4 regions of the Streptomyces sp. NBC_00988 genome follow, and region 1 is predicted to be linked to each of the others. Evidence: riboswitches for the same ligand, from Rfam matches in the RefSeq annotation. Region 1 holds a riboswitch; each other region holds the start of a gene.
What was found. Region 1 has a riboswitch for cyclic di-AMP ahead of OG496_RS27415 (M23 family metallopeptidase). Riboswitches for the same ligand answer to the same signal wherever they lie in the genome.

Region 1 (4,417 bases):
GGCGACCGCGGCTTCACCTCCGTCACCGCGGCGACCTTCTTCGTGCGCATCGTCATGTCCCCCTTCGCGCACCCCCTGTTCACCGTCCTCACCGGCATCGGCTTCGGCATCGCCGCGCTCTCCCCCGACCGCCACCACATCCGCCGCGTCCTGGTCCCCCTGACCGGCCTGCTCCTCGCGATGGGCATGCACGCGATCTGGAACGGCTCCTCCACCTTCGGCCAGTACGGCTTCTTCGAGGTCTACGGCGTCTTCATGGTCCCCATGTTCGGCCTGCTGACCTGGCTCGCGGTCTGGACCCGGCAACGCGAACTGCGCACCGTGCGCGAGGAGTTGCCCGCCTACGTCTACGCGGGCTGGCTGACCCCGGCCGAACCGTTCGTGCTCGGCTCGATGAAGGCCCGCCGCCTGGCCCGCGAGTACGCCCGCCACCGCCTCGGCAGGCAGGCGGCCCGCTCGGTCGCCCGGTACGAGGCCCACGCGACCTCCCTGGCGTTCCTGCGGCACCGGGCCGCGCGGGGCCGCGCCGGCGCCGACTTCGTCGTACGGGAAAGGGAGTTGTTGCACGAGCTGTGGCTGCGCCGGGAGGTGGCGCGGCCCGCGCTGGACTACGCGGCGCGGCGGACGGCGCCGCCGGTGCCGGTGGTGGTGCCGCCGTGGCCGCCGGTGTACGGGTCGTACGGGACTCCCCTGTACAACCCGTACCGGTCCTGACGGCCGCCTTGGTGACCCGTACGACCCGTACGACCCGTAAGCCGACCCCTACGACCCTTAGGCCGACGCCTGGGTGAGGCGGGCGATCTCCGTGTCCGTCAGCTCCAGTTCGGCCACGCCGAGCAGTGCGGGGAGTTGCTCGACCGTGCGGGCGGAGGCGATCGGGGCCGCGACCGTGGGCTGGGCGGCGAGCCAGGCGAGGGCCACCGTGGCGACCGGGGCGTCGTGGGCCTGGGCGACCTCGTCGAGGGCGGTGAGGACGCTCTGGCCGCGCTCCGATTCGAGGTACTGGACCGCGCGCCCGGCCCGCGGGCTGTCGACGGTCGTACCGGGCCGGTACTTGCCGGTGAGGAAGCCGGCCGCCAGCGAGAAGTACGGGAGGGCCGACAGTCCGCCGCGTTCGGCGACGTCCCGCAGCCCGCCCTCGTAGGTGTCGCGGGAGACGAGGTTGTAGTGGGGCTGGATCGCGACATAGCGCGCCAGGCCCTCGCGGTCGGAGAAGTCCAGGGACGCCTGGAGGCGCTCGGGCGAGATGTTGGAGGCGGCGATCTGCCGCACCTTGCCCGCCTTCACCAGTTCGTCGAGCGCGCCGACGATCTCCTCGACCGGCACCTCCTCCTTGTCGAAGTGCGGGTAGTACAGGTCGATGTAGTCGGTGCCCAGGCGGCGCAGCGAGGCGTCGGCGGCGGCCTTGATGTTGGCGGCGGACAGGCCGGGGTAGTCGGGGTGCTGGCTGACCTTGGTGGCGATGACGACGTCGGCACGGTTGCCGCGGACCTTGAGCCACTTGCCGATGACGGTCTCGGACTCGCCGCCCTTGTTGCCCTCGATCCACGCCGTGTAGGAGTCGGCGGTGTCCACGAAGTTGCCGCCCGCGGCGGTGTAGGCGTCGAGCACGGCGAAGGAGGCCGCCTCGTCGGCGGTCCAGCCGAACACGTTGCCGCCGAGGTTCAGCGGGAAGATCTCAAGGTCGGACCGGCCCAGCTTGCGAAGAGAAGTCATGCTTCACCTCAACCGCCGGACCGGAACCGGATATTCCAGACCTTGAGGCCCTTCGATCCCTTAGGGGTTGAGGCCCTTGCTGCGCAGCCAGGGCGCCGGGTCGCTCGCGGTGGCGGCGCCGTTGATGTGCACCTCCAGGTGGAGGTGCGGCCCGGTCACGTTGCCGGTCGCGCCCACGCGGCCGATGACCTCACCGGTGGAGACCTTCTGGCCGACACTGACGTTGATCGAGGACTGGTGGCAGAACCACAGCTCGGTGCCGTCGTCGAGGGTGAGGATCGTGCGGTACCCGTACGACCCGGCCCAGCCCGCCTCGGTGACCGTGCCGCTGTGGATGGCCTTGATCAGCGTGCCGGTGGGCGCGGCGAAGTCGAGGCCCGTGTGGTACCCGGAGGACCACATCGAGCCGGCCTGGCCGAAGGTGCCGGTGATCGTGTACGAGCCGACCGGCAGCGTGTACTGCTTGGCCAGCGCGGCGAGCTTCGCGGCCTCGGCCTTCTTCTTGGCGGCGGCCTCCGCGGCCTTCTTCGCGTCGGCGGCCTTCTTCGCGGCGTCCTTCTCGGCCTTGGCGGCGGCGTCGTCGACCTGCTTGGCGACGGCGGCCTCGACGGCGGCCTTCGACTTGCCGTCGACCTGCACCTGCTGCGACTCGGCCTGCGCCATGATCCGGTTGCGCAGCAGCTCACCCGCGTCCGAGGCGCCCTTGGCGGTCTCGGTGGTGGTCACGCCGACGCTGCTGAGCGCGGTAGCGGAACCCTTGGGGGTACTACTGGACGAGTCGTCCAGCAGGTGGCCCACGGAGGGCAGGTCGGGCATCGAGATGGAGACCGGCGGCTTGCCGGTGTTGGCGCTGGCCATGCCACCCGCGCTGACGGCGGCTATGACACCGACGCCCAGGACGGTGGAGCTGCGGGCGAATCCTCCGCCACCACGCTGCTTTGCGACACGGTGCTTGCCGCGGTTGGGAGCAACGGACTCCGCGCTGGGATTCCACTCCTCCCAGGGGCCCTCGTCGGGGCGGTAACCGCCGAAGACGACAGGGGCTTCTGGGGCAGCCTGGTTTGACGCCACGTGGGCGTGCTCCTTTCCTTCCTTCTCGCCTACCGGGTTAGCTGACGGGTTCGGAGCAGGAAGGTCTCCTACGCGCGTAAACCGGCCGTGTTCCCACGGCGGTCGACGAGCGATTCACCCCAAGTGGTGGTTCCCCGGTTCCCTTGCGGGATTCGGCGCGTGCGCACGGAGCCATCTCTTGTGACGGCTGGGACGACCGCGCTGCGTTATCGAACGTTAATAGACACGGGCGCCCGTTTCCAAGCTGTTCGGCTTGATCATTAACCTTTCCTTGCTGGACGAACGGCCCACCACCGGCGAAAAACGGGCGAGTTGGCCAAGTCTCAGAATTCCCACAGCTATTGACGGCATGTCAGTTGTTATGCGGAGGGCTCCCACCCGGTCACCCGCCGTGATGACGGTCATGGATGCCGTACGGCGATCATCGCCATGTCGTCCGTCATCCAGCCCCCGGAGTACCGGCGCACCTCCTTGGCGAGGATGCCGAGCAGCGCCTCGGGGGTGCGGAAGGTCCGGCCGGCCAGCCGTGCCCCGGGGTCGTAGAAGACGCCGTGGGAGTCGCGCGCCTCGGACAGCCCGTCGGTGTGCACGAGGAGGGTGGCCCCGCCCGGGAACGCGAACTCCTCGGCGCGGTCGGGCCAGACCCCCAACTCGCCCATTCCCAGGGGCAGTGCGGGCTCCTGGACCTGCAACGTGCGTACGGTGCCGTCCTCGTGCAGGAGCAGCGGCGGCGGGTGTCCCCGGTCGACGATCCGTACGACGCCGTCGCCGTGCGGGAGTTCGGCGAGGACGGCCGTGGTGAACCCCTCGAACGCGTCGAGCCCGTCGCGCCGGGTGCCCTCGCGCGCCAGCGCCCGCTCCAGCCGCTGGGCGACCGCCTCCAGGGTGGCCTCCTGCTCGGCGGCCTCCCGGAACGCCCCGATGACCACGGCGACGGCGGCGACCGCGCCCATGCCCTTGCCGCGCACGTCGCCGACGACCAGCCGTACGCCGTGCGGGGTGTCCTGCACCGCGTACAGGTCGCCGCCGATGAACGCGCCCTCCTGCGCCGCCTCGTACCGCGCCGCGATCTCGAACCCGCCGATCCGCTCGGCCGGTTCGGGCAGGACGGCCCGCTGCGCCGCCTCGGCGATCTCGCGCGCGGAGGCGAGCTGTTCGCTGCTGCGGCGGACCAGGAGGTTGATGAGGACGGCCAGCACGGCGACCGTCACCACGGTGGCCACCTCGGTGACCGCGTCGGTGTCGAGGACGATGCCGAGCCTGATGTGGATCACCAGCACGACGGCGACGGCCGCCAGACCGGTGAGGACCGTGCCGCGCCGGGAGTAGAGCGGGGCGGCGACCAGCGGGGCGGCCGTGAAGAGCGGGGCCGCCGTGAAATCCGACGGGGTGAGGTAGTCGTAGAGCGCGGCGGCGATCAGCAGCAGGACCGGGAGGCGGCGGACGACGGCGCGGGCGTACGAGATCCGCCGGCCCTCGCCCTCGGGGTGGGGGGCCGGGCTGTCGCCGAGGCCGGGGTCGGGCACGGGATCGCCGGGCAGGCGCCCGCCGGCTCGCACATACGGACCCTCCTCCACGCGTCCAGTTTTTCGTGGCGGGGAGCGGGCGGCGAGCGGGGTGGGCCGACTGG
Region 2 (4,417 bases), 2.8 Mb from region 1:
GGGAAGTCGGGCCGAGGCCGCGGTCCGACCACTCGTTCCGGACGGTTCGCAAGGCCGGTCCGGGCTCGCTTCACGTGTGGGAAACTGGTCTAGACAACCCTGAGACTCTGAAGGGCAGCATCACATGGCTGAGCGCCGCGTCAACGTCGGCTGGGCGGAGGGCCTTCACGCCCGCCCCGCCTCCATCTTCGTCCGGGCCACCACGGCCTCGGGTATCCCCGTGACGATCGCCAAGGCCGACGGCAACCCCGTCAACGCGGCCTCCATGCTCGCGGTTCTGGGCCTGGGCGCCCAGGGCGGCGAGGAGATCGTCCTCGCGTCGGACGCCGAGGGGGCGGACGCGGCCCTCGACCGACTGGCGAAGCTGGTCGCGGAAGGTCTTGAGGAACTCCCCGAGACCGTCTGAGGCACCCCGCAATTGATGGTTGCGGTGCTTTTCGTCCAAAAACGATGCACCGCAACCTCGAAGGGCTCGTCCGAATTACCGGGCGAGCCCTTCGCAATTCCACTTGTGGGCAGCATAAATAATCCCCCACGAATTAGCTTCTCTTTGTATACGGCGCCCGTGTTAATGCCGCAGACCCGACATGTTTACGGGAGGTTGCGAAGTCCTCACACGGTCCGTGCCGTTCGCCCCGCCAGGAAAGCGCAGCCGGTGCGCGGTGCCCGCCCGCTCGGTGTGCAGGGCGGTGATCGCCCGGGCGCGCTCGCTGTCGCCGCGGGCCACGGCGTCCACGATGGCCCCGTGCTCGGCCCAGGACTCCACGGGGTTGGCCGGGGCGTCCACCGCGTACATCCAGGCGATCTTGTGCCGCAGCTGGGTCAGCATCGAGGTCAGCGCGGGGCTTCCGGAGGCCTGCGCCAGCGTCTCGTGGAACCAGCTGCCCAGGGAGCGCAGATCCTCGCTGTTGCCCCGCCTGGCGCGCTCCTGGCCCAGCCTGACGAGGCCGCGCAGCACCTTGAGGTGGGCCTCGGTGCGCCGCTGGGCGGCCCGCGAGGCGCCGAGCGGCTCCAGCAGCATCCGCATCTCCAGCAGGTCGGCGGCCTCCTGCTCGGTCGGTTCCGCGACGCACGCGCCCGCGTGCCGCCGGGTCACGACGAACCCCTCGGCCTCCAGCGTGCGCAGGGCCTCCCGGACGGGGACGCGCGAGACCCCGTACCGGCGCGCGAGGAGTTCCTCCGTGAGCCGGCTGCCGCGCTCGTAGACACCGGCGACGATGTCGTCCCGGATCGCCGTGCATACCGAGTGCGCCGGAATACGCATGTCCGACCTCCGCCTTAATCCCCGTGAAACGTCGACGATTGACGTGTGTTCCGTGACTCTATTGCAATGAGCGGGAATTTCCGATGGCGGGCCGGAATCCATGGATATTTTTTGGACAGGAGGGCTCCGGAAACGCCGAAAGCCCCGGCCGGGCGGGCCAGGGCTTCGGGAAGTGCGGCGGTGCGTCGTCAGACGTTCACACCGTGCTTGCGGAGGTAGGCGACGGGGTCGACGTCGGAGCCGTACTCGGCGGTCGTGCGGGCCTCGAAGTGGAGGTGCGGGCCGGTGACGTTGCCGGTCGCCCCGGAGAGGCCGATCTGCTCGCCGGGAGTGACCGTCTGGCCGACGGAGACACCGATGGACGACAGGTGGCCGTACATGGTGTACATGCCGTCGGCCATCTTGATCACCACTTGATTGCCGTACGAGCCGCCCCAGCCGGCCTCGACGACGGTGCCGGAGCCGACCGCGTGCACGGAGGTGCCGGTCGAGGCGTGGAAGTCGATGCCGGTGTGGGCACCGGAGGACCACAGGGAGCCGCCGGTCTTGTAGCCGGTGGAGACGTACGAGCCGGTGACCGGCGCGACGAAGGTGTTGAGCTTCTTGCGCTCGGCGGCGCGGGCGGCGCGCACCTCGGCCTCGCGCTCCGCCTTGGCCAGTGCGGCGGCCTGGGCGCGGGCCACTTCCTTGGCGGCCTGCTCGGCCGCGGCCTGCTGCTGGGCGGCGGCCTGGGCGTCGATCTTCTCGGCTACGGCGTCGCCCATGGCGATGACGGGGGTGAGGCCGGTCTGTTCCACAGCGGGCTCCGCGGCGAACGCGGGGGCGCTCGCGAGGGTGCCGACGACGCCGGTGGTGGTGAGGGCCGCGACACTCGCGACACGAACGGTGGTGCGGTGGGTCCGGCTCGGGCGACGGTGCTTCCCGGTGGCGCGGGTGAACGCCATGAAGTGGCTGGTCCTTTCCTTCCTTCTCGCCTACCGGGTTAGCTGACGGGTTCGGAGCAGGAAGGTCTCCTACGGACCCCCTCGCTGTGCGCGCGGGCGTCCGATTCACCCCAGGGACGTGGGTCCCCGGCTCCCCTGGCTCGCGCCGTACGGGGACTCGGCGATGACTGTCCGGTGCCGCGAGTGCGGCGCGGTGCCTGACGGACAGCCGGACCGACGCTAAGGGGGGCCACTTTCAATCCCCAAACGGATCACGGGTTTTGTTGCACATGCCACAGGGCAGACGGGCAACCTCTCCCCCAATTCGGACATTAGGGGGCCCTGGTGACTCTTCAGTCACCAGGGCCCCCACGCGCGCGTGCCGCTCGTCGGCTCGCTACGGGTCGTCTACTCGGCCGCGACGACGGTCACTTCGCCGATGCCGAGAGCCTCCACGGGCTCCTTGATCTGCTCCGCGTCGCCGACGAGGATCGTCACCAGACGGTCCACCGGGAAGGCGTTCACGACCGCCGCGGTGGCCTCCACGGTGCCGGTCGCGGCGAGCTGCTGGTACAGCGTCGCCTGGTAGTCGTCGGGCAGGTGCTGCTCGACCTGGTCGGCCAGCGTGCTCGCGACGGCCGCCGCGGTCTCGTACTTGAGCGGCGCCACCCCGACGAGGTTCTGTACGGCGATGTCCCGCTCGGCGTCGGTCAGTCCGCCCTCGGCGAGCTTGCGGAGCACCGTCCACAGGTCGTCCAGCGCGGGACCGGTGTTCGGGGTGTCCACGGAACCGCTGATGGCGAGCATCGAGGCGCCCGTGCCGTCGGGTGCCGAACGCAGCACCTGGCCGAACGCCCGCACACCGTAGGTGTAGCCCTTCTCCTCGCGCAGGACGCGGTCCAGGCGGGAGGTGAGGGTGCCGCCGAGGCAGTACGTGCCGAGCACCTGCGCGGGCCACACGCGGTCGTGCCGGTCGGCGCCGATGCGGCCGATGAGCAGCTGCGTCTGGACGGCGCCGGGACGGTGCACGATCACGACGCGCCCGGTGTCGTCGGCGGTCACCGGCGGCACGGGACGCGGCTGCGCGGCGGAACCCGTCCACGAACCCAGGGTGTCGGCCAGGAGCGCGTCCAGGTCGATGCCGGTGAGGTCGCCGACGACCACGGCGGTGGCCGTCGCGGGGCGAACGTGCCGTTCGTAGAAGGCGCGTACGGCTCCGGAGTCGATCTTCTGGACGGTCTCCTCGGTGCCCTGGCGCGGGCGGGACATGCGCGAGGTCGCCGGGAACAGCTCCTTGGAGAGCTCCTTGGCCGCGCGGCGGGACGGGTTGGCCGTCTCGTGCGGGATCTCGTCGAGGCGGTTGCGGACCAGCCGCTCGACCTCGCTGTCCGCGAAGGCGGGCGCCCTGAGGGCATCCGACAGCAGACCGAGCCCCTTGGCCAGCCGCGAGGCCGGGACCTCCAGGCTCAGGCGCAGCCCGGGGTGGTCGGCGTGCGCGTCGAGGGTAGCGCCGGAGCGCTCCAGCTCGGCGGCGAACTCCTCGGCGGAGTGCTTGTCGGTGCCCTCGGAGAAGGCCCGCGTGGTGATCGTGGCGACACCGTCCAGGCCTGCCGGTTCGGCGTCCAGGGGCGCGTCCAGGAGCACCTCGACGGCGACGACCTGCTGGCCGGGGCGGTGGCAGCGCAGCACGGTCAGGCCGTTGCCGAGCGTCCCGCGCTCCGGGGCCGGGAAGGCCCACGGCCTGGCCTCGCCGGCCTGCGGCTGCGGGTGGAATTCCATCGTGGCGAGCTCGGTCACTTGGCCGCCTCCTCGTTCTCGTCGCCGGCCTCTGCTTCGTCATCCTCGTCCGCGACGGGCTCGTACACGAGCACCGCGCGGTTGTCGGGGCGCAGACGTGCCTTGGCGACCTCCTGCACCTCCTCCGCCGTCACGTCGAGGACGCGCTGTACGGCGGTCAGGGCGAGCTGCGGGTCGCCGAACAGGACGGCGTACCGGCACAGTTCGTCGGCGCGGCCCGCGACCGTGCCGAGCCGGTCCAGCCACTCGCGCTCCAACTGGGCCTGAGCGCGCTCCATTTCCTCGGCGGTGGGGCCCTCCTCGGCGAACCGGGCGAGCTCCTCGTCGATGGCGGCCTCGATGACCGGCACCTCGACGTCCCCGGACGTCTTGACGTCCAGCCACCCCAGGGAGGGCGCACCCGCCAGCCGCAGCAGGCCGAAGCCGGCCGCGA
Region 3 (4,417 bases), 4.3 Mb from region 1:
CGCGCGTGGGGTCACCGTGCTGCCGGACGTGGTCGTGAACTCCGGGACGAACGCCTGGTGGTGGTGGACCCTGTTCGGCGACATCGGCGCCGACGCGGACGAGGCGTTCGCGCACACCCGGCGTTCGATGCGCGCCCTGATCGACCGGATGCTGGCCCGCGCGGAGGCCGACGGCACGACACCGCGCGCCGCCGCGCACGCCATCGTCGCGGACCGGCTGCCGGTCATCGCGGAACGGTTCGGCTGGTACCGGTGACGTACGGGACACCACCCCTAGGGGCAACGGATTAGGGTGACCGCGTGGCGAGAGTGCGGTTGAGCGTGGTGGAACGGCGGGCCGAGTTGCTGCGGGCCGCCGTCGAGCAGATCGAGGCGCGGGGTGTGGCGGCGGTCAGGATCGCCGACGTGGCCTCGGCCCTCGGCGTGAGCAATGCGCTGGTGCTCTATCACTTCTCGACCAAGGAGAAACTGGTCGCCGCCGCGTTCGCCTTCGCCGCCGAGGCCGACCTCGCACATCTCCACAAGCTCCTGGACCGCCGTACGACCGCGCTGCGCCGACTGCGGGCAGCGGTGCGCTGGTACGCGCCGACCGGGCAGGCCAAGGGCTGGCGGCTGTGGATCGAGGGCTGGGCGGCGGCCCTGCGCGAACCCGCCCTCCTGGACGTCACCCGCGATCTCGACCGGCAGTGGAAACAAGCACTCGCGGAGGTCGTCGCCGAGGGCGTGGCCGCGGGCGAGTTCCACTGCCCGGACCCGGCCACCACAGCCCTGCGCCTCACGGCCCTCCTGGACGGCCTCGCCGTACAGATGACGGCATACGCGGGAGCGGTGCCGCGGGCACGGGCCCTGGAGTGGGTCGACGAGGCACTCGCACGGGAACTGGGCCTGGAGCGGGCGGCGTTGACCGCTCCCTGAGTCGTTCCCCAAGAAGCCGCCTCTTCGAGGAGACACCTCCCGAAAAAGCCACCTCTCCGAGGGGTCACCTCCACACCCGGCACCCCGTTACGGCGTCGCCCCGTCAGGCCACCCGCTCGATCCGCATCTTGATGTCGTCCGGCGACAGCGCGCCCTTGGCCTCGACATGGTCCCCGGAGGACTCGCCGCGCAGCCGGCGCCCGATCCACGGGACCAGGTACTCGCGTGCCCAGTGCACGTCGTCGCGCCGGACGTCGAGCGTGCCGCGGGGCGGCAGCGGGGGCCAGGGCTGGTCCGGGTCGGCCGGGACCTCGACACCGAGGACCTGGCCGGCGCGGAGCGCCACGCGCGTGTGCCCCTCGGGAGAGAGGTGGAGCCGGTCGCCGTCCCAGGCTCGCCGGTCCTGGACCGTCTTGAGGGACCACAGGTCGAGCACCGGGCAGCCGTACCGGTCGGCGATGGCCCGCACATGTCCGTTGTAGGTGGCGATCTTGCCGCGCAGATGCTTGAGCACGGGCACGCCGCGGGTGTCGAAGCCGGTCGTCACCATGACGGTGCCGACGGCGGCGGTGAGGTCGGCCACCGCGCGTTCGAAGCGCTCGGCGACCTCGTCGGGGTCGGTGCCCGGACGGATGATGTCGTTGCCGCCCGCGGCCAGAGAGACCAGGTCGGGCCCGATCTCCTTGGCCCGGGTGAGCTGGTCGGCCACGATCTGGTCGAGCAGCTTCCCGCGCACGGCCAGGTTGGTGTACTCGAAGTCGCCCTCGGGCCGCCGGTCCGCGAGCAGTACCGCGAACCGGTCGGCCCAGCCGACCATCGCCCCGTCGGGCCCTGGGTCGCCGACGCCCTCGGTGAAGCTGTCCCCCACCGCCACGTACGACCCGATCACTGATCTGTTGTCACTCTTCGAATCGTTAGCCACGGCAACCATAATTCACCCTCGCATGTGACCTACGCGATCGTATTTAGGGGTTGACGGGCGGTGATATAAGCCACTTGTAAAGGGTTGTCCAAAGTCGGAATAACCCTCTGAGCAGGGGCGTTCACCCCGGAACTGCTACGCCCGAAGGCCGGACCCAAGAATCTGGGTCCGGCCTTCGGTTGCGTGAAGCAGGTGTCGGGGCCCGGTGTCAGCCGACGGTGACGCCGTGCGAGCGGAGGTAGGCGACCGGGTCCACGTCCGAGCCGTAGTACGGCGTGGTCCGGATCTCGAAGTGCAGGTGCGGGCCGGTCACGTTGCCGGTCGCGCCGGAGAGGCCTATCTGCTGGCCCTCGGTCACGGTCTGGCCGGCCGAGGCGGACAGCTGCGACATGTGGGCGTACTGCGAGTACTCGCCGTCCGCGTGCCGGATGACGACCTCGTTGCCGTAGGCGCCGTCGTAGGCCGCCGAGACGACCGTGCCCGCGGCGACCGCCTTGACGGTGGTGCCGGTCGGGACGACGAAGTCGACGCCGGTGTGGTAACCGCTGGACCACATGCTGCCCGCGACGCGGTAGCCGGTGCCGATGGTGCCACCGGTCACGGGGAGGGTGTAACCCGAGGAAGTACTGGTGCTGGTGCTGTCGTCGCTCTGCGAGGCCGACGCGCTCTTCGAGGAGGAGGACGACGAAGACGAAGAGCCGGACGACGTCGACGAGTTGGACGACTTGCTCGCGCCCGTCTCGCTGGTCCCGCCCGTCGATGCCTTCTCGCCGAGGGAGAGCTTCAGGCCTGGGTGGATCAGCGACGGGTCGCCGCCGATGGCCTCGCGGTTGTCCTGGTAGAGCTTCTTCCAGCCGCCGGTGACGTCCTGCTCCTCGGCGATCTTCGCAAGCCAGTCGCCGGCCTTCACCGAATACGTCTTGACGCCCGAGGCCTTGGAGACGGTCTTCGCGGTCGCCTTCTCAGAAACCGTCTTCTCGGCCGCCGGAACGGACTGAACTGCCTTTTCCGGAGCGGAAGTCGTGGTCGCGGCATGGGCGCCGGTGGCCCCCATGAGCGGAAGGGCGAGCGCGGCGCCGCCGGTTCCGGCTACGGCCATCGAGCGGGTGAGTCGCTGGGACTTCGGGCGGCGGTGCTTACCCTTCGCGGGCATGACGAATTCCTCTCCGGCGCCTGCGAGGTGAGCTGTCGGGTGCGGGCTGGAGATGCCCGGCCGCGCGCTGGTCGCGGCTAAACCCCAAGCCCGTTCCGGAGACCGGAACAGGCGTCTTACCTGTGGGTCCCCCGCTCCTGCCGCATACGGGTGGGTGTGTGCGGAGTCCGGTCGGCGGCAGGATTGGGCGTCCGTCCGGATTGGTGGCGAACGTAAGCGAGGAAGACGCAAAGGGACAAGCAGGAGGTTCCACGGATTTGCGTTCCTTGTGTTTCCCTGTGGGAATTCACCGTCACCCTCCGTGAATTCCCACAGGACTCAACCCCTCAATTCCCCTGTAAAAGCACGTCAATTACGTGAACATGACGAACGACGCACGGTCACGAATATGACGCTGCTCACGTACACAACTCTCAGGTTCCTTTATTCCAGAGCGAGTTGGAACGAAGGCTGCAATTGGGACAGAGGGATCAGATGCGACGCAGGCGGATAACTGTCGCATCGAGGTCACCACGCAGGCCGGTGCGCAGGCCGTGATGCAACAGGACGGCCCCCCGGTGGACTTCGCCCGTTTCGAGGCATTCGTACGACGCTGTCGGGTCGAGCCCGCGCAGCCGGAGCGCCGGTACGGGCTCGCCGTAATGCTGTGCCTGGAGCAGGGCGAGGACGACGGTCTCGTCGCCGCGCACGTACTGCACGGCGCTGAGTCCACCGCTCGGCGGGCGCAGCCGGTGGAGGTCACCGTGTTGCACGAGCGGCCTGATCTCCTTGTAGAGATCCACCCACCGGCGGGCCTCGGCGAGTTCCTCCTCGGTCCACTCCGAGAGGTCGCCGCCGACGCCCAGCACTCCGGCCATGGCGCTCACGAAACGGAAGCGCAGGCTGCTGACCCGGTTGTTGAGCTGGGTGTTGGGGCTGTCGGTGACCCAGGCGGCCATCACGCGCGCGGGGTGGATCTGGCTGAAGCCGTGCTGGATGGCCAGCCGGTCGAGCGGGTCGGTGTTGTCCGAGGTCCACACCTGGTCCGTGCGGCTCAGGATGCCGAGGTCGATCCGGCCGCCGCCGCCCGAGCAGGACTCGAAGGCCACACCCGGGTGGGCCGCCCGCAGCCGGTCGAACAGGGCGTACAGCGCGCGCACATGGTCGACCCAGAGGCGCTGCGGATAGGCGTCACCGGGCCACCCGGCATCCGTGAAGCAGCGGTTGAAGTCCCACTTCACGTAGTCGATCGGGGCGCTGGAGAGCAGCCCGTCGAGCTGCTCCCAGAGGTACTCCTGGACGTCCTCGCGGGCGAGGTTCAGTACGAGCTGATTGCGGAACTCCGTCCGCTTTCGCCCCTCTTGGTGCTGCACCCAGTCGGGGTGCGCGCGGTACAGGTCGCTGTCCGCGTTGACCATCTCGGGCTCGACCCAGATGCCGAACTGCAT
Region 4 (4,417 bases), 570 kb from region 1:
GCCGAGAAGGTCCTCGACGACAAGGGCACCTCCGCGTGGACCACCTGCGCGCTGCTCTCCGGTCTCACCACCACCTCGGGTTCGACGGACGTCGACACCGGCCTCGCGAGTGACTCCCCGTCGGCCACCCCGACCGACTCCTCCGACTCCGGTTCCGACTCCGACTCCGGTTCGTCCGCTTCCTCCGGGTTGTCCGACTCCGGCACCACGGACTCGACTTCGTCCGGCGACTCCGGCAGCGACTCCTCGGTCAGCCCCTCGCCCACCGCGACGGACAACTCCGCCAAGTCCGACAAGTCCACCACTCCTTCGACCGGCAACGGCTCGGTCGCCGCCTCCCCGAAAATCGACGAATCGGACAACTCGGCCCAGGCGGTGGGCAAGTGGAGCCTCGTCGACACCGGCGCGCTCAGCGCTTCCGACGACCAGCAGGGCGACCAGCAGAGCACTCAGCAGAGTGCCGGCAAGCATCGCGGGGCCAGCGCCGAGGAAAGCGTGTCGCCGCAGACCTACACCGTCCGCGCCGGCGACTCCCTCGCGTCCATCGCCGACTCCCTTGGCTATGACGGCGGATGGCGTGCGCTCTACGCCGAGAACAAAAAGGTGATAGGCGCCGATCCGACCCAGATCGCCGCCGGTCAGACCTTGGACGTCGGTACGGAAGCGGACGAAAAGTAGCAAGAGAACAGCGGGAGTTCACGTCACGCTTCGCTCTGGAATGTCCGGTTTGATCAAAGTGTGGGATGAGTCTCAGAAGCCCTGATCGTCTTTGGAATTCCGCCGATTCCGTGTCTACGGTCAAGGCCGCTCGTCACCACGAGCCCCGGCTGCCGCACACGCCGAGTCCTGCCAGTGGCCTCCGGGAACATTCGTCGCGTCAAGCGCCGTAGGCAGGAGCGGGGGACCCAAGGTAAGCGCCGGGCCCGGGAGTCGAGAGACGACCGGAACCGGCTTGGGGTTAAGTCGTGCTCGTACGAGACGTACGAGCACGGCCGGGCAACTCACACGGCCCGAACCCGACAGCTCACCTCGCAGGCGTCGGTGAGGGGATTGGGATTTTCCATGCTGTTTTCCAGCAAGGGCAAGCACCGCCGTCCGTCCAAGGCCACCCGCGTCGCCACGCTCGCCGGCGTCACCGGTGTCGCGATAGCCGCCCCGCTCATGGCGACCGGCAGCGCCTCCGCCGCCACCGCGTCCGAGTGGGACACGGTCGCCAGCTGCGAGTCCGGCGGCAACTGGTCCATCAACACCGGTAACGGCTACTACGGCGGCCTGCAGTTCTCCGCCTCGACGTGGGCCGCGTACGGCGGCACCGCCTACGCCTCCACCGCGAACCAGGCCTCCAAGTCCCAGCAGATCGCCGTGGCCGAGAAGGTTCTCGCGGCCCAGGGCAAGGGCGCCTGGCCCACCTGCGGCACCGGCCTGTCGAGCGCCTCCTACTCCGGCGGCAGCTCCAGCTCGTCGAGCAGCTCGAACAGCTCCAGCTCCTCCAAGAGCACCACCGACCGCTCCACGAGCGACACCACCGCCTCCCGCTCCGCCGAGCGCCCGGCCGCCAAGAAGACCGTCTCCACCCCGACCGGCAAGAAGGTCAAGAAGGGTGACGGCGAGTACAAGGTCGTCAAGGGCGACACCCTCAGCTCCATCGCCGAGAAGCACAAGGTGAAGGGCGGCTGGCAGCAGCTGTTCAAGCTGAACAAGGACATCGTCGACGACGCCGACTTCATCTTCCCGGGCCAGCAGCTCCACCTGAAGTGACATACAGGTCTCTCAGCTGAACCACAGCGCCCTCACATCCGTGGTGTCCATCATGGAGACCTCGTGAGGGTCACCCCCGTCCCCCACGGGCTCCCCGCTCCGGTGCGTGTTCCCCCGTACGCACCGGGGCGGGGCTTTTTTGTGTCCCCGGCCTGCCGCCCCCGTCCCCACGCCTGCCGCTTGCCGGGACTTTTTGTTCCGTTCGGAAACAATTTACTCTCGGTTCTGTCCATCAGGCGGCCGACCGGATGGCCAATCGCCCCGGGCCGGTTAGGCTCGTCTCGCAGAGCCGCTGCGGTGTTGCCGTAGCCGCGTCAGATCCCAAGAAGGAGATGCTCGTGCCGTCCATCGACGTCGTCGTAGCCCGGGAAATCCTGGACTCCCGAGGCAACCCCACGGTCGAGGTCGAGGTCGGCCTCGACGACGGCAGCACGGGTCGTGCCGCCGTTCCGTCCGGCGCCTCCACGGGTGCCTTCGAGGCCATCGAGCTGCGTGACGGTGACCCCAACCGCTACGGCGGCAAGGGTGTCGAGAAGGCCGTCCTCGCCGTCATCGAGCAGATCGGCCCGGAGCTCGTCGGCTACGACGCCACCGAGCAGCGCCTGATCGACCAGGCGATGTTCGACCTGGACGCCACCGACAACAAGGGCTCGCTCGGCGCCAACGCCATCCTCGGCGTCTCCCTCGCCGTCGCGCACGCCGCGTCCGAGGCCAGCGACCTCCCCCTCTTCCGCTACCTCGGCGGCCCGAACGCGCACCTGCTGCCCGTTCCGATGATGAACATCCTGAACGGCGGCTCGCACGCCGACTCGAACGTGGACATCCAGGAGTTCATGATCGCCCCGATCGGCGCGGAGTCCTTCTCCGAGGCGCTGCGCTGGGGCGCCGAGGTCTACCACACCCTCAAGAAGGTGCTGAAGACCAAGGGCCTGTCCACCGGTCTCGGCGACGAGGGCGGCTTCGCCCCGAACCTGGAGTCCAACCGCGCCGCCCTCGACCTCATCATCGAGGCCATCAAGCAGGCCGGTTACATCCCCGGCGAGCAGATCGGGCTCGCGCTCGACGTCGCCGCGTCCGAGTTCTACAAGGACGGCAAGTACGAGTTCGAGGGCAAGTCCCGCTCGGCCGCCGAGATGACCGAGTACTACGAGGAGCTCGTGGCGGCCTACCCGCTCGTCTCCATCGAGGACCCGCTGTACGAGGACGACTGGGCCGGCTGGAAGGTCATCACCGACCGCATCGGCGACAAGGTCCAGATCGTCGGCGACGACCTGTTCGTCACCAACCCGGAGCGCCTCGCCCGCGGCATCGAGGAGGGCACGGCCAACGCCCTGCTCGTCAAGGTGAACCAGATCGGCTCGCTGACCGAGACCCTGGACGCCGTCGAGATGGCCCAGCGCAACGGCTTCAAGTGCATGATGTCCCACCGCTCCGGCGAGACCGAGGACACCACCATCGCCGACCTCGCCGTCGCGGTGAACTGCGGCCAGATCAAGACCGGCGCCCCGGCCCGCTCGGACCGCGTCGCCAAGTACAACCAGCTGCTCCGCATCGAGGAGATCCTCGACGACGCGGCCGAGTACGCGGGCCGCAGCGCCTTCCCGCGTTTCAAGGGCTGACCCCACCAGGTCCCCCGGGGTTCCACCGGGTCAATCCTTAGCCAGTCGTACGTACGTCCCCGCACCCGGTCCCGTACCGTGTGCGGGGACGTACGCACGTGTGAAGGGGAGGCGGGACATGGCCGTGAAGGACCGGGACCGGTTCTCCACCGCGACCAGGCTCAAGCTGCTCGGCGAGCAGACGGCGGCCCGTGTCTACCGCTCCCAGACCAAGCGGCAGGCCCGCCGTTCCCGGCTCACCGGCCGGGCGGCCCTCCTCGCCCTGGTGCTGTGCTCGCTGATCGTGGCGCTGGCGTACCCGATAAGGCAGTACGTCTCCCAGCGCGCCGAGATCTCCGATCTCCAGCGGCAGCAGGAGCAGGCGCGGCAGCGCGTCGAGCAGCTCCGCGACCTCAAGGCACGCTGGCAGGACGACTCGTACGCGGAGCAGCAGATCCGGCAGCGGCTGCACTACGTGATGCCCGGGGAGACGGGCTACATCGTGATCGACCCGGACGCGGCCAAGCAGTCGCGCGCGGAACTGGGGGCGGCCGACCGCCCGTGGTACTCGAACGTCTGGGACGGCGTGGACAAGTCCGACGCCTCCGACCAGTGACTGAACTGCCCAGTGGCTGAACCGAATTGAACTGACAGAGAGACTTTCGTACCGGCATGGAAAAGCCCCCGCCGTCCACTCCGCGCACCGAGCCCACCGACGCGGACGTCGAGGCCTTCAAGCAGCAGCTCGGGCGTCCGCCGCGCGGGCTGCGCGCGATCGCACACCGTTGCCCGTGCGGACAGCCCGACGTGGTGGAGACGGCCCCCCGCCTCCCCGACGGCACTCCCTTCCCGACGACGTACTACCTCACGTGCCCGCGCGCCGCCTCGGCGATCGGCACCCTTGAGGCGAACGGCGTGATGAAGGAGATGACGGCGAGGCTGGAGTCCGATCCCGAACTCGCCGCCGCGTACCGCGCGGCGCACGAGGACTACATCGCGCGTCGCGACGCCATCGAGGTCCTGGAGGGCTTCCCGAGCGCGGGCGGCATGCCGGACCGCGT

Region 2: linked by a shared signal. The riboswitch ahead of OG496_RS40395 (M23 family metallopeptidase) and the one ahead of OG496_RS27415 (M23 family metallopeptidase) in region 1 are both predicted to bind cyclic di-AMP.
Region 3: linked by a shared signal. The riboswitch ahead of OG496_RS46440 (peptidoglycan DD-metalloendopeptidase family protein) and the one ahead of OG496_RS27415 (M23 family metallopeptidase) in region 1 are both predicted to bind cyclic di-AMP.
Region 4: linked by a shared signal. The riboswitch ahead of OG496_RS24720 (transglycosylase family protein) and the one ahead of OG496_RS27415 (M23 family metallopeptidase) in region 1 are both predicted to bind cyclic di-AMP.

The regions. Positions count from the first base shown of each region.
Region 1 is NZ_CP108730.1:6,006,001-6,010,417, forward strand. It holds gene OG496_RS27405 (PrsW family glutamic-type intramembrane protease) at 1-714, shown strand, start outside; gene OG496_RS27410 (aldo/keto reductase) at 772-1,716, opposite strand; gene OG496_RS27415 (M23 family metallopeptidase) at 1,777-2,787, opposite strand; cyclic di-AMP (ydaO/yuaA leader) riboswitch at 2,799-2,955, opposite strand; gene OG496_RS27420 (PP2C family protein-serine/threonine phosphatase) at 3,189-4,346, opposite strand.
Region 2 is NZ_CP108730.1:8,804,824-8,809,240, reverse strand. It holds gene OG496_RS40405 (HPr family phosphocarrier protein) at 125-406, shown strand; gene OG496_RS40400 (GntR family transcriptional regulator) at 569-1,264, opposite strand; gene OG496_RS40395 (M23 family metallopeptidase) at 1,453-2,208, opposite strand; cyclic di-AMP (ydaO/yuaA leader) riboswitch at 2,222-2,381, opposite strand; gene OG496_RS40390 (M16 family metallopeptidase) at 2,596-3,984, opposite strand; gene OG496_RS40385 (M16 family metallopeptidase) at 3,981-4,417, opposite strand, start outside.
Region 3 is NZ_CP108730.1:10,270,612-10,275,028, reverse strand. It holds gene OG496_RS46455 (Glu/Leu/Phe/Val dehydrogenase dimerization domain-containing protein) at 1-256, shown strand, start outside; gene OG496_RS46450 (TetR family transcriptional regulator C-terminal domain-containing protein) at 301-915, shown strand; gene OG496_RS46445 (SGNH/GDSL hydrolase family protein) at 1,019-1,804, opposite strand; gene OG496_RS46440 (peptidoglycan DD-metalloendopeptidase family protein) at 2,046-2,990, opposite strand; cyclic di-AMP (ydaO/yuaA leader) riboswitch at 2,995-3,157, opposite strand; gene OG496_RS46435 (alpha-galactosidase) at 3,461-4,417, opposite strand, start outside.
Region 4 is NZ_CP108730.1:5,431,542-5,435,958, reverse strand. It holds gene OG496_RS24725 (transglycosylase family protein) at 1-678, shown strand, start outside; cyclic di-AMP (ydaO/yuaA leader) riboswitch at 873-1,053, shown strand; gene OG496_RS24720 (transglycosylase family protein) at 1,063-1,758, shown strand; gene eno (phosphopyruvate hydratase) at 2,091-3,377, shown strand; gene OG496_RS24710 (septum formation initiator family protein) at 3,496-3,972, shown strand; gene OG496_RS24705 (DUF501 domain-containing protein) at 4,029-4,417, shown strand, end outside.